One region of the Moheibacter stercoris genome, then DNA from elsewhere that is predicted to be linked to it. Evidence: riboswitches for the same ligand, from Rfam matches in the RefSeq annotation. Region 1 holds a riboswitch; the other holds the start of a gene.

The links. A riboswitch is a leader RNA that binds a small molecule or an ion and turns the genes downstream of it on or off. The one in region 1 is predicted to bind cobalamin.
Region 2: linked by a shared signal. The riboswitch ahead of ABID46_RS00745 (TonB-dependent receptor plug domain-containing protein) and the one ahead of ABID46_RS06010 (DUF6580 family putative transport protein) in region 1 are both predicted to bind cobalamin.

Annotation. Positions count from the first base shown of each region.
Region 1 is NZ_JBEPMO010000005.1:85,487-93,136, forward strand. Features, by position in the region: gene ABID46_RS05985 (hypothetical protein) at 1-407, opposite strand, end outside; gene ABID46_RS05990 (hypothetical protein) at 598-1,185, shown strand; gene cobC (alpha-ribazole phosphatase) at 1,201-1,761, opposite strand; gene ABID46_RS06000 (adenosylcobinamide-GDP ribazoletransferase) at 1,746-2,516, opposite strand; gene cobT (nicotinate-nucleotide--dimethylbenzimidazole phosphoribosyltransferase) at 2,521-3,531, opposite strand; gene ABID46_RS06010 (DUF6580 family putative transport protein) at 3,536-4,105, opposite strand; cobalamin riboswitch at 4,234-4,417, opposite strand; cobalamin riboswitch at 4,566-4,754, shown strand; gene ABID46_RS06015 (TonB-dependent receptor plug domain-containing protein) at 4,790-6,637, shown strand; gene ABID46_RS06020 (YncE family protein) at 6,641-7,650, shown strand, end outside.
Region 2 is NZ_JBEPMO010000001.1:165,048-172,697, forward strand. Features, by position in the region: gene ABID46_RS00745 (TonB-dependent receptor plug domain-containing protein) at 1-1,543, opposite strand, end outside; cobalamin riboswitch at 1,578-1,753, opposite strand; gene ABID46_RS00750 (DUF4870 domain-containing protein) at 1,850-2,170, shown strand; gene ABID46_RS00755 (TM2 domain-containing protein) at 2,203-2,475, shown strand; gene ABID46_RS00760 (M20/M25/M40 family metallo-hydrolase) at 2,537-3,985, opposite strand; gene trmB (tRNA (guanosine(46)-N7)-methyltransferase TrmB) at 3,997-4,674, opposite strand; tRNA gene ABID46_RS00770 (tRNA-Val) at 4,784-4,858, shown strand; tRNA gene ABID46_RS00775 (tRNA-Val) at 5,175-5,249, shown strand; gene ABID46_RS00780 (pyruvate dehydrogenase complex E1 component subunit beta) at 5,740-6,720, shown strand; gene ABID46_RS00785 (DUF5686 family protein) at 6,840-7,650, shown strand, end outside.

The DNA.
Region 1 (7,650 bases):
ACTTCAATCGGAAAACCTCTTATAGTAAGTATTTTTTTACCTCGTGGAATTTTTTCAGTATTTACATTACTATTCGGTAAAACATCTTTATGATTGAAATCTTTGAATGCGATTAAAATATCAATGTTTTTTTGATACATTGATTTGGTTTTTTTTTGATCAGTAGCTAAAAGCCGATTTGTTAAATCATTAATTTTATAATCTAACAAATTTTTGTTGTCTTGTTTAAAAACTTGGTAAATGCAACTTGTGCTTGTTGTCCAATAATCACCACCGCCACTATCTTCTTCCGTTTTTTTCTTTTCTTTAGGAATTCTAGTTTTTAATTTTAGCGCAAAATTCTTTTTGCTTTTTTCGGTTAATTTCCTGTGGAATTCAACCAATTCTTTCACCTTGATTTTTTGCATTAGAGGTAGTTGTAAACGTTTGAAATAGAGTAATTCAAAAATAGGAAGATATACCATTAAATACTACAGAAAGATATTAACATTTTATTCTAACATTTTGTTTTGCTTGAATTTAGTGAGAATAAAATATTTTATACGTTATAATTTCGTATTATTATAATCCAATTCAAAAATTACTAAAAACTACTAAATGAATTTTTTTAAAAAACTATTTTCAGGCAAGTCTCATAATCAGGATGAAAACAAAAATCGAGTACCTTTAAAAGAAGTCTACACCGAAGACTATCATGCCAAAAGATACCTAGAAGAGAAGCTTGACAAAAGCAATGAACTAGTAGATGGCTCTTTGAAAATGCTCAAAAGTTATTTTATTGACACCCAAACCGAGGAACCCATTGTAGAACCTATTAATCATCCTAAAAATATAGATGCCGCTGTGCAAGAGGGCATGGGTTTTTATCGTTATTGTAAACTTTTTGAGCAAGAAGATAAACAAATAGGATTAACCTTGACAATGGCTTTTTCCTTTTACATGGTTGAAAACTTTGGTTTCGTTTTATACAAAGATAAATCGCCTGAATATCCTTTGAGATTTATGACCTTGCAATTCAACAATGACGGTGGTGTTATTTCACTCTATCCTTTTGAATATTCCTTAAAAGTTTTAAATGGTGAAGCAAGTTTTAATGAACTTGTCGAAAAAGTCAAAAATAATCTTCAAACAATCCCAACCGCATCTGAGTTTTTGGATAAACTTAAAGAGGATTTATTTAATTGATGATAAAAAAAATTATCACTTTATCGAAACCAATTCAAAATTCATTTCTTTGGAGTACCTCAATTTCACCACACAACCATAACTAACTTGTATCTTAAAAGCATTGTTCAATGGAATTTCCAAAATGTGACTTAGAATACTCCGTATATTTCCTGCGTGGGTGAAAATGGCAGATGTCGTCGGCCCTATAGATAATAGATCTTGAAGAAATTCAACCGTTCTTTTTTGCAATTCAATAAAATTCTCACCATTGGGTGGCGAAACTTGAACAAAATCATCCATCCAATTGTTGAGTTCATCTTGTGGAATGTCCTTCCAGTTTTGAAGTTCCCACTCACCGAAATTCATTTCCATCAATCGAGGATCGATTTCTATTTGAGAAGAAAATTCCTTAGCAAGTTTGGTACATCGTTGCAAAGGACTCGAATAGACTGCATCAAAGGTTTCGGGTAATTTTTCACGAATGAATTCTAATTCTGACGAAAAAATATTCATATCCACCTCCAAATCGGTCTGGCCATAGCAAATTCCTTTAGCAACGGCTGGCGTTGTATGTCGGATCAAATAAATTTCCATAGCATATAACTAACGATCAAAATAACGACTTCATTGATTTGTTGTGCCGCCCCTAAACAATCGCCCGTATAGCCTCCAATCCATCTTTTGAAATAAGATTTCAAATAAGTGGTGACCAAAAAGACAGGAACGAGCAAAAGCAAAAAGTAAAAAGATCCTGTCAAGAGAAAGGCAGGTATCACCCAAATAGAAGCCATTAAAAAGTTTTGGATGCTTAGTTTTTTGGCAATGGGTTTGGATTTGCTCAATTCGTCTTCTCGTACATATTCATCCGTAAACATAATATACACTGCTGTAAATCGACTCAAAACACTTGCTAGAAATATTGTAATGATCGCATTCCAAATGTTCAATTCTACAAGTTCCACTAAAATGAAAAATTTAATGAGAATCAGAAAAACAGTCCCAATCACACCATAAGCTCCCGATTGGCTGTCTTTCATGATGTCGAGAATCTTTTGTTTGGTCCATCCGCCACCAAAACCATCGCACATATCAGCGAAACCATCTTCGTGAAATGCTCCTGTTATAAAAATAGAAGTTACCATGCCCAACAAAACCGCAATCGTGGTTGGTAAAATGAATTGTGTTGTATACAAAACAGTCACTACACCCAAGGCCACAATCCATCCAATTAGTGGAAAATAGCGTGTTGCTTTGTTTAGGTATTCTTGCGAATGATCAACCCATTTCGGACAAGGAATTCGTGTATAAAACATCAAAGCGGTGAAGAAAATTTGAATTTCGTTTCGCATCGCTTTAATCTTTATTGCTTACACCCGCCGACTCAAAATCGGACATCTCATTGAAAAATTTGATGGCGCTTTTAATCAACGGAAAAGCCAAGGCACAACCCGTTCCCTCTCCCAGTCTCATATCTAAATGAAGCAAAGGTTTCGCACCTAAAAAATCCAACATTCTTTGATGACCTTGTTCATCGCTTTGATGACAAAAAATCGCATTGTTTTGGATGTTGGGCTCAATTGATTTTGCACATAAAAATGCTGCGGTTGCAATAAATCCATCGACCAAAATCAACATATTGTGCTGATAACTTCGCAACATCGCTCCACAAATTTGCGCAATTTCAAATCCGCCAAAGGTTTGCAAAGCTTCCATAGGATTTTTGGGATGTGGATGATTGTTTTTGGCTTGTTGCAAAATGCGGACTTTATTTGCCAATCCTTCTTGAGATAATCCCGTTCCTTTTCCAATGCATTCTTCCAAAGGGAAATTCGTCAAAACATTCATCAGCATAGAGGCAGACGATGTATTTCCAATTCCCATTTCCCCAAAACCTATGCAATTGGAACCGTTTTGAAATACAATGTCCACTTGCTTTCCGGCCAATTCAAAACATTTCTCCAATTCTTCCTGCGTCATCGCAGGCGTATGAAGAAAATTATGGGTTCCTTTTCGAATTTTAGAATTGATTAAATCTTCGTTCTCTTCGAAATCAAAATTCACTCCCGCATCAATGATTTTTAAATCGATTTGATGTTGTCGACAAAAAACGTTGATCGCAGCTCCTCCTCTCAGAAAATTTTTCACCATCTCAGCCGTTACCGATGATGGATAACTACTTACACCCGATTCTGTGATTCCGTGATCGGCAGCGAAAACCAAGTGAGTGGGTTTCTGAATTTTGGGCTTCAATGTTTTTTGGACCAAACAAATTTGTTTAGCAAGGGATTCCAAGATTCCCAATGAACCCAAGGGTTTGGTTTTGAAATCAATTTTATGTTGAATGGCTTGTTCTAAATTCTCCATCTATTTAAGCCAATTCTTTTTTAGACAATGCTGGAATTTGTTTTTGTGCAAACGCAAACGTTCCAAATAAAACAGCTGAAAACAATAAATTTCCAATTAATGTTCCTTTGAAAAATGGAATTGCTGCTAGATAACAAGCGACCAAGCCTTCGGATGTTTTTGGATACATGGTTCCTGACATCCAAACCCCAAAATTGGACACCAAAAAGAAAATTATACTTGCCAAGAATGCTCCCGAAACGACACGTTGAATGTTGACTTTTTTGAATAGAAAGATTCCCATCAAAACAATCAGTAAATAACTTCCATACTGCCAATAAAATCCTTCGTAAAACCAGGTAAATTCCGGATAATAACTTGCGTACACCATGTTGTTGAGAAACAAATCACTTACCCAAGTAGTTAGTATGGGAATTAAATAGGCTTGCCATTTATGTGTGAAATAGGCTGCACCAAAAAGACCAATGGCCCCAAGTGGTGAAAAGTTGGGCATATGAGGAATCAATCGACTAAAAGCAACGATGACAATCATAAGACAAAGAATTCCAAAGCGTAGATGAATTGTTTTTTGCATACTATACTAATTTTATTTTTACTACTAAATGTTCTTCAACACCTTTAGCAATCGTAATAGTACACAAAAGAATAGGCCAATAATACCTTAATTGACCTGTTGACTTTTAGCTTCAATCCACGAAAGCATTGTCGTTATAAGATGAGGCAGGTCTCCTGACTTGTACCATTTTGCACACCTTCCCATACGCCTAGACGAACAGTGGTATTTTATGCAAAACATAGGGTACTTACAGTTGCGGGACAGTTTGTGATTTGCACACAATTCCCTTTTAATTTACAGTAATGTAAAACCTTATCGTTTAAAGAAGATATTGAAAAGAACGAATGAGTCGCAAATATAAGGTATTTTTGACTTAAACGAACATAAATACTGCATCTACAAAGGATTTAAAACAAGTTAGAATGCTAACTTAAAGTTAATTTCAACATTTTCCTCTTAGTTTCAAATTACAATTGCATACTTTTGCCAAAGTTTTGGTGCCCAAAATTTCAAAATTTGGGTTAAAAGGGAATTCGGTAAAAGCCGAAGCTGTCCCCGCAACTGTACGTTCATCAAAAGAGCTTTACTACAATCCACTGTACAATTATCGTATGGGAAGGAAAAAAGCTGAACAAGCCAGGAAACCTGCCAAAATAAGTTAATTTTTATTTTTTGCTTTCGGTGGAAAAGCAAGATAAGTATATGTACAAAGCACTTATTATTTGCTTTTACGTATTGGGGATGCAATACGTATGCGCTCAGGACGATACTATTTACCTGCAAGAGGCTATTTTGTTGGGCAAGAACCCTATTGAACAATCTCAAACGCAATCTGAAATAGTTTTATCGGACTCGATTCTGAAACGAAATCAACCTTCCTTAACCAATGTTTTGAATCTAAATACTTCTATCTATTTCAAAGAAAATGGAGTAGGAATGGTTTCCTCACCTTCTTTTAGAGGAACTACGGCCTCACAAACCATTGTTTTGTGGAATGGCATAAATATCAATTCTCAAACAACGGGTCAAACCGATTTCAATACGGTGAATGTTAGGGGTTTTGATCAGATAAAAATTAAAGGTGGAGCAGGAAATGTAGCAGAAACCAATAATGCTGTTGGCGGAAGCATCGAATTGATCAATGATTTGGCGTACAACCAAGGTTTTAATGCTGAAATCAATGCGAAATATGGAAGTTTCAATACGTATTCGACGACCATCAATACGAAATATTCGTCGGAAAACACAAGTTTGAACTTAGGTTTAAGTCGTTATGCTTCTGACAATGATTATACATTTTCCAATCAAACTTCTCGAAAAAATAGCAATGGACAATTTTACAATCAAAATCTAAGTTTGGGTGTGGGGCACAAATTGGATTCAAAAAACAGGCTTCGATTCTTGGGGAATCTTTTTCAAGCCAATCGTCATTTATCTGTAATAAATCCATTTGAAACCAAAAAGAAATACGAAGATTTCAATACGAGAAGTCTTGTTCATTGGGATTCCAAACAGAAAAAATTCTCAACCGACTTTAAGATTGCGTATTTGACTGAATCCTACAAATACTTTGAATCTTTAAATAGCGACAACTATGAGCCAGGAAAAGTCCAAACATTCACGTCTAATTTTAAATTGAGTTATCAGGCTAGGCAAAACCTTCGCCTCATTGCATTTTTAGAATACATACGCAATGATGGATTTAGCGGTACGTCTATGCAAGATCAAAGAAGACACATTGGCTCCATGTCCATTTCGGCTCAACATTGGGTAAATTCAAAATTCTATTATGAACTAGGCATTCGACAGGAATTAAGTGAATCCTATGGAAATCCAATCCTTTATTCATTGGGTGGAAGATTAAAATTGACTGATTTTTATGCCATTCGTTTCAATGGATCGAAAAATTTTAGAATTCCTACTTACAATGATTTGTATTGGCCAGGAGCAGGAAACCCCAATTTAATTCCCGAAACTTCCTATCAAGTTGAACTAACCAATGAAATCAAAACCAAGCCTGTTTTCTTCACATTTACCTTCTACCACAATTGGGTTGAAAATCTCATCAGATGGATTCCCAATTCAGGCGTTTTAGGAGGGATATTTTGGAAACCAGAAAACATAGCCAATGTTCATATTTACGGGTTGGAGGCCAATTTACAAGCAAAAAAATCAATTCAAGATCACCATTTCTCTTTGAATTCAACCTATGGTTATACCGTTTCAAATGATCAAAATTTGGATAAACAACTTGTTTATGTTCCTTATCACAAAGCAACTGCAACCCTTACTTACGCTTGGAAAAATCTTTCTTTGTATTATCAGTTTTTGTTCAATGGAAAAGTATTTACCACTACTCGAAACGAATCGGAACACCAACTTCCTCATTATTTTCTTTCCAATATTGGACTAGATTATCGTTTTGGAACCAAAAAACAATTTACAATCGGCACAGAACTATTGAACCTTACCGATTATGCATATGAAACTGTCCAAGCTCGACCAGCTCCAGGACGTAACATTCACTTTTTTATCAATCTTACATTATAAACAATGAAAACAAGCAATCTTTCTATCGTTTTTTTATTTCTACTAGTGATTTTTTCCTGTAATAGTGACGATTCAACTCAAACCCCAATTACTGAAGGAAATTATGCCAATGGAGTATTTGTACTCAGTGAAGGCGGATATACCTACAACAATGCCTCTTTGGCTTTTATTCATTCCAATGGCGAAATTGAGAATGATATTTTCCACGCAGTAAATGGTCGTAGTTTGGGCGATGTAGCACAAAGTATGAATTTTCACAAGGACTTTGGGTATATCGTAGTCAACAATTCAAACACAGTGGAAGTTGTCAATCCTACGACTCTTGAATCCATAACAACTATTGGAGGAGATTTTCACAATCCACGATACATCAGTTTTTATAATGGCAATGCTTATGTTTCCAATTGGGGAGATGGAAGCAACCCAACCGATGACTTTATTGCTGTGGTTGATTTGGATTCATTTGAAGTAACCGAAAAAATATCCGTTCCTCAAGGTCCTGAAAGACTTATTGCTTATGAAAATACTTTGTACGTAGCACAAAGAGGAGATTATAGTTACGGAAATACCCTTACAAAAATCAACCTAAACAACCATACTATTTCGGGTTCTATCACGGTGGCAGATTACCCAAATGGATTGGAAATTCACGGCAATCATTTGTTTGTTTTATGTAGTGGATACCAAGATTGGAGCGGCATTGACTATTCGAGCAATGGAGCTTTGTATAAAATCAATTTAGAAAATAGTGAAATCCTGGATCAAATAAATTTCACGGAAGGTATGCGTCCCAATCATTTGCAAATTGAAAATCAATCGCTCTATTATACAATTGGTAAAAACATCTATAAAACATCTACGAACCATTTTGAACATCCAAGCACACCTATACGAAATGTAGAAAATGATGGTGTTGAAATCCTCTATGGTTTCAATGTGGTCAACGGTTGGTTATATGTATGCGACGCAAAAGATTACCAAAGCAATGGTGAATTGTTTGTTTATACCATCAC
Region 2 (7,650 bases), on a different contig from region 1:
GATAAGGCACATAGATCAATTGTTTGTCGGTAGCTTTGTTTTTGGATTCTGTATAGGCGTAAGATGCGTTAAACTCTAGACGATGATGATGAAATTTTTGATCGTACTTAAGGTTTGATTCCAATCCCCAAATACTTACTTCTCCTAAATTTTCTGGAACTGACAAAGAGCCACTTGGAACCCATTGAATGTAATTTTCGATCGAATTTTGATACGCAATCAATCCAAAGCTTAAGTTTTTCAATCGAAATTGATTGGCTAATTCATATTGAACCGAAGTTTCAGGATTCAAATTTTCATTTCCTGAACCTGGCCAAAACAGATCATTGAACGTAGGCATTCGGAAATTTTTGGAGGTATTCAATCGCAATTCGTACCATTGAGTCGGATTGTATTTCAATCCCAAAGCATACAAAAATGGCGAAGTATACACATCTGATAATTCTTGTCTGAGACTTGCTTCGTACAGAATTTTGGATGAAATGCGATGTTTCATTTGAAAAGATGCTGAACCAATTTGACGTTTCGCAAAGTCAATTTTAGAAGTTTGAACTTCTGTATGTTGTGCCTCCAAATTCAAATTGAACCAGAGATTTTTCCAATGATAGCCCAAATCGTATTTCAGCATATAGGTTTTTCCATCACCTTTTTCTGAATAGCTGGATAGCGAATGAGGAAAATATTCAAATTTTTCTCCGAGATAAATTCCTTTCAAATTCGACTGAAATTTTCCCAATTTCGAATCCCATTCTAGCATAGATTTGGTCGAATAATCTTCGTATTTAGAAGGTTGTGCATTGGCCGAAATAAGAGAAAAATTCCGATCTGAATCCGAAATATTTCCATACCATTTTAATATGTTTTTGGAATTTAACTTGTAGGCTGTCGCGACGCTTAAATACTGATGGTAAAATTGTCCATTTCGGTTGTTTCGGTTTTGCTCTGCAATTTTAAAATCGTTGTCCGAACCATTTCGTCCAAATTGAAAATTCAAACTAATCTTTTCATCGGAATATTTCGACTGAAAATTCAATCCATATCGATTAAAACTTCCATAATTGGCCAAAATTTGATTCTCAAAACCTTTTCGAAAGTTTAATTCGTTGTTGAGATGAATGCTTCCACCGATTGCGCTACTTCCATAAGCTACCGAACCACCTCCAGATTTAATAACAAGTTGATCTGCCGAATGTATATTCAAAACATTGAAATCTGCTTGTCCCAAAAAGGAAGAATTCACATTGACTCCATTCCAAATAACTGCTGTATGCGATGCCGACGTTCCACGAAAAGAAGGAGAAGAAACCATTCCTGCACCATTTTCTTTGAAGTAAATGGACGAATTGAACTGCAACAAATCTGTCATGCTGGACGTATGTTGATTCAAAATCGAATCTGACAAAATCGTTTTGGTTTGGGTTTCCACAAATTGCACCAAATTTCGATCTGAAATTACGGCTTCGTCTAACTGAACTGTTTCCTCTTGTGCCTGCAGAAAATGACATCCTACCAAAAAACACATCACTAAAATTTTCTTTTTCATGGTGTTTGTTGCTTTTCCGCCGAAAGCAATAAATTTTATGTTTGTCCATTTGGCAGGTCTCCTGGCTCGTTCTTTCCCTTCCCATACGCCGCGGCGCACAGTGGTTTGTAGTAATTTTTGAACTTACAGTTGCGGGGACAGCTCCGGATTTTAACCGGATTCCCTTTTCATCCCGACTGAATCGGAACACCAAAATGGACGACAAAGTTAAGGATTTATTCCAATCAATTGTAGAAACTTCGGTTTTCCACCTTGCGAAAATGATGTTTTTCGCTACATTTGTTTCACGTATAAATTTTCGAAATTATGGACGAAAGAACAATAGGATTAATGAGTTATATTGGCCCAATAGGCTTAGTTGTGGCAATTTTGATGGACAAAATCAAATCTGATTTCACCAGATTTCACATTCGCCAAAATATTGGTATAAGTTTAACAGCTATTGTGATTTATACGCTAAGTATGTTCATTGGAAACATTAGCGGACTTTTAGGATTTATGATTTTATTAACGGGAATTCTGCCTTTGTTAATGTGGATCATCGGAATTATGGGAGCCGTAAACGGTGAGAAAAAATTGTCTCCTATTTTGGGAGAAAAGTTTCAAGAGTGGTTCAAAACAGTTTAATTATATTTCAATACCAACAAAAATTCAACAATATGGAAGTACATTCAGAAATCCCTCAACAACCCAATACAAATCAAAAATCAGACAAAAAATTGGTGGCTGGAATCCTTGCTATATTATTAGGTGGCTTTGGCGTTCACAAGTTCTTTTTGGGTTATACCAAAACAGGAATTATTCAATTGATTTTAGGTCTGATGTGCGGAATTGGCGCCATAATTGGCATCATTGAAGGAGTTTTATATTTGACTAAATCTGATGAAGAATTTGAGGAAACTTACGTTCGAAATCAAAAAGAATGGTTTTAATAATCACATAAAAAAACACCTTAATTGAGGTGTTTTTTATTTCTATAAAGTTTGATTTTCTTTATTTCAATAAGAACTTCTTGGAATGCGATTTCCCTTGATTGTCCTTGAAAACAGCAATGTAATAGCCAGAAGGAATTCCTTGTAAAGAAATTCTTCCCGAAGCGTTTAGTTGATTTTTACTCAATACATTTCGAGCAGAACTATCGTAAATTGCCATTGAATTCAACGATTTATTAGATGAATTGAATTGGTAAATCAAATCCCTGTTTTGAACAACGATTTGAATATCTGTTTTGTTCAATTCTTGCGTTGACATGGTTGAAACTTTGGCAATTTCGATGACAAATTCCAATGCCAATTTTACAAATTTCACCGAGTGTGAAGCATCATTGTTCATGGCTGCAAACGTATCTTCTTCGGAATGCACAAACGGATTATGTTCACCAAAAGAAGATTCAAATGGAAAAGAAGCCAAATAGCCATTTTCGGTCCAGCTCACATGGTCGGAACAGCCGTATCCACAAGCTGTGGTTCCATAGGTAATTCTATGCTCGCCTGTACTATTGTAATGTTCCATCAATTCCACCCAAAATAAATTCAATTCAGAAGAAGTAAACTGTGCATCATTAATCAATCCTACATCTACAGACGATCCATTGTAATTCGTCATATCGAATTGAGCCATCGCCACAACATTTTTGTTTTGATTGTTATATTGCGTCGCAATTTCATTGGATCCTACCAAGCCAATTTCTTCTGCTGCATAAGCCATAATTTGAACCGTACGTTTCGGATGAAAATTTTTGGCAAGTAAAATGCGCAAAGTTTCTGTCATCGTTGCAATCCCAGACGCATTGTCATCGGCTCCAGGAGCATTGGTTTGAAGCGACCAATCCCCACTATCCAAATGGCCTCCAATCACCACAATTTCATTGGGCACTTCCGTTCCTGGAATGGTTAAAATTACAGAACGTTGTTGGGTTAATTGATGTTGAAACAATTCTACGGTTATATCTTCCCGATTGGCAGCTTGGGCCATTTCTTGCCATTTTTCTTTTAAATCCAATGCTGCTTGCCTACCAGAAGATGTTGTATGAAAACGAGAGCCATAATTTTCTAGCTCCAAAATGGTATTGCCTAAATTTTCTTGACTTACCATGCCCAAAACTTCATTGACAAACATATCTTCGGTAATGGTGAAATCCAAAATATTGAATTTCTTGGGCGCATTTTTCGTTAACGCCTGAACTGCATCCTGCGCATCAGTCCTATAAATATAACCTGGTCCGTGTAAATTGCCTGATTTTAAAGAAGGAGCCAATTGGTGTTGAATTTGAACGGCAGAAACATTCCCTTCGGTTGCTAAAATTACAATTCCAGACGGATGACTAGATTGAAGGGACAAAGCACTTTCGTGGGTCATTGTGGCATACACCCAATCGCTCGATTGAGCGAATAGTTGAGCCGATAATGCCAATAGCATTATCGATTGGATAAATTTTCTCATTTTGCTGTGTGTTAATAATTTAATGAGAAACGAATGTACGTAATATTTTTATTGATTTCTAGAAATTTCTGCTCGTAAAAGGTTTGGATTGAGGTGATTTCCTCTGGTAATTCTTTGTTGTCCGGATGGTACACATTGTGACTTGAAATCAAAACATCATGCCCTTCCATTTGGATAATTCCATGTGTATAACCATGCAAGAATTCACTGTCTGTTTTCAAGTGAACAATTCCATCCTTATTTAATACATGATGGTATTTACGCAACAAATCTGGATGTGTCAAACGATGTTTGGTTCTTCTGAATTTGATTTGAGGATCTGGAAAAGTAATCCAGATTTCGCTCACTTCGTTTTCAGCAAAAGCATAATCTATCAATTCAATTTGAGTTCGAACAAACGCAACATTGTTCATCCCGCTTTCAATCGCTGTTTTTGCTCCTCTCCAGAAACGTGCTCCCTTGATATCAATTCCAATAAAATTTTTGTCCGGATATTTTTCGGCTAATGAAACACTGTATTCACCTTTCCCACATCCCAACTCCAAAACAATCGGATTGTTATTTTTAAAAAACTCTTGATGCCATTTCCCTTTCATTTCAAACCCCTCAATCATTTCAGCTCGAGTGGGTTGAAAAACGTTTCCAAATGTTTTGTTTTCTGAAAAACGTTTCAATTTATTCTTCCCCATAATTCTTTGTAAATCAAGTGGCGAAAGTAAGGTAGAATTTTTTTTTATGCAATTTTGAAAATTTTATTTGTAGAAATAAAAAACAACCCTATATTTGCAGTCCAATTCAGGGAGCATAGCTCAGTTGGTTCAGAGCATCTGCCTTACAAGCAGAGGGTCGGGGGTTCGAATCCCTCTGCTCCCACAAACAAAAAACGCCTCGCATTTTATGCGGGGCATTTTTATTTTATAAAAACGGAAAACTTGTTTTTAAGTTTGAAAGAAAATAAAAAGGACAGAGTACGAAGTACTAGGGCGTTTTGGTTTGAATACCTAAAACCATTAGGGCTCAATACAGTTAATCCCTCTGCTCCCACAAACAAAAAAGCCTTACACAATGTGTGAGGCTTTTTTTATTTTATTAATTTTTCGCATTCAATCCATTTGAATAATAAGTTTTAGAATTATTAAAGATTTTTTTCTGTTTTTCAAAAACTCTAGTATATTTGCAGCCCAATTCAGGGAGCATAGCTCAGTTGGTTCAGAGCATCTGCCTTACAAGCAGAGGGTCGGGGGTTCGAATCCCTCTGCTCCCACAAACAAAAACGCCTCGCATTTTATGCGGGGCATTTTTATTTTATAATAACTAAAAACTTGTTTTTGAGTTTGAAAGAAAATAAAAAGGACAGAGTACGAAGTACTAGGGCGTTTTGGTTTGGATTCATAAAAACTCTAGGGCTCAATACAATTAATCCCTCTGCTCCCACAAAACGCAAAAAACCTTACAGGAATCTGTGAGGTTTTTTTGTTTTCCGAAGAACCAAAACTTGTTTTGGGCAAAGGAAAATAAAAGAAAACATCATAAGACGAAGTCTTGAGGGTTTTGGGGTTTTGAATACCTCCAAAAAGGGCTCAATACAGTTAATCCCTCTGCTCCCACAAACAAAAACGCCTCGCATTGTATGCGGGGCATTTTTATTTTGACCAATTGAATTCTGAATTTCGTATCCGAATTGGAAAAACGAAGAGTTCTGAAATTTATAAATCAAAAAAACTTCTTACTTTTGTTCACCTTAGATTTTCATCATGGCAGTTAAAACGTTTAGAGAAGTCATTGCTGAGGCAATGAGCGAAGAAATGAGAAAAGATCCTTCTATTTATTTAATGGGAGAAGAAGTAGCCGAATACAACGGAGCTTACAAAGCTTCTAAAGGTATGTTGGACGAATTTGGACCAGAGCGTGTCATTGACACACCAATTGCAGAAGGTGGTTTCACCGGTATCGCAATCGGATCTGCCATGAATGGTTGTCGACCTATTGTCGAATACATGACCTTCAACTTCTCATTGGTAGCGATAGATCAAATCATCAACAACGCTGCAAAAATGTACCAAATGTCAGGAGGACAATGGAACATCCCAATCGTTTTCCGTGGACCAACAGGTTCTGCTGGACAATTAGGAGCAACGCACTCTCAATCTTTTGACAATTGGTATGCCAATACGCCAGGTTTGAAAGTAATCGTTCCGTCTAATCCATATGACGCAAAAGGTTTATTGAAATCAGCAATTCGTGACAATGACCCTGTAATTTTCATGGAATCTGAACAGATGTATGGAGACAAAATGGAAATTCCAGATGATGAATATTTAATTTCGATTGGAGTAGCGGACATCAAAAAAGATGGTTCAGATTTAACCATTGTTTCCTATGGGAAATTGATGAAAAATGCATTGGCAGCAGCTGAACAATTAGAAAAAGAAGGAATTAGCGCTGAAGTGATTGACTTACGAACAATCCGTCCGTTGGATTATGATACAATTATTAATTCTGTAAAGAAAACCAATCGTTTGGTGATTTTGGAAGAATCTTGGCCATTTGGTTCAATTTCAACCGAAATTTCTTATATGGTTCAGCAAAAAGCATTTGATTATTTAGATGCACCTATCAAACGAATCACAGCTCCAGATATTTCTGCACCTTATTCACCAGATTTATTCAAAGAATGGTTCCCAAGTGTGGAAGATGTTTTAGAAGCAGCAAAATCAGTTACCTACAAAAACTAAACTGTTAAAATAAATGAAACCTTCCAAATCGGAAGGTTTTTTTTATGGATATTTGCCAATTATATATGAGACACTTAAACCTTTTTTTCGTATTCTTTCTTCTTGCCTTTCAGACTACTATGATGGCGCAGGTAAAGGTATCTGGAAAAGTAACCGATGCAAAAACCAAAAAGCCTGTTGCTTTTGCCGATGTAAGTTTCCCTATTTCGGGAAATTACACCTCTACCAATAGCGACGGAAGTTTTTATTTGGAATCCGCCGAAAACGATACGATCCTAGAAATCAATGCCAATAATTTTGAATTCCAAGAAATTCAATTGAAAGATAAAGTCAATTTCAATCTTTCTATTTCCTTGGTTCAATTGGTGACCGAAGACAAAACTGTCGAACTGGATGGTGCAACCATCACTTCTAGAACGACTAAATTTCGCAATAAAAAAGAAAATCCGGCTTATCCCATCATGCGGGAAATTTGGGCACGTAAAAAATTCAACGGACTAAAAAGTGTTCCTCAATACGAATATGAGGAATATGAAAAGCTTCAATTTGACTTGAACAACATCGATAGTGCAATGACCCAAAATAGACTTTTCAAGGATATGGAGTTTATTTTTGAAAGTATCGATACATCTGAAATCACAGGAAAAGCCTTTTTACCTGCCTTTCTAAACGAATCTGTTTACAAAGTCTATGGAAAAAATAATCCAAGTCGAAGAGAACGAAAAGATCTCATTGCCAATAAAAGTTCAGGATTTGATGACAACGAAATTGTGGGTCAAACCTTGAAAAACTTGTACAAAGAATTCAATATTTATGAAAACAGATTGAATTTCTTCAACAAAAATTTCGTGAGTCCAATAGCAAGAGATGGATTTTCGGTTTATGAATACGAACTTACCGATACTTTATCCATCGAAGGAAAAGATTATT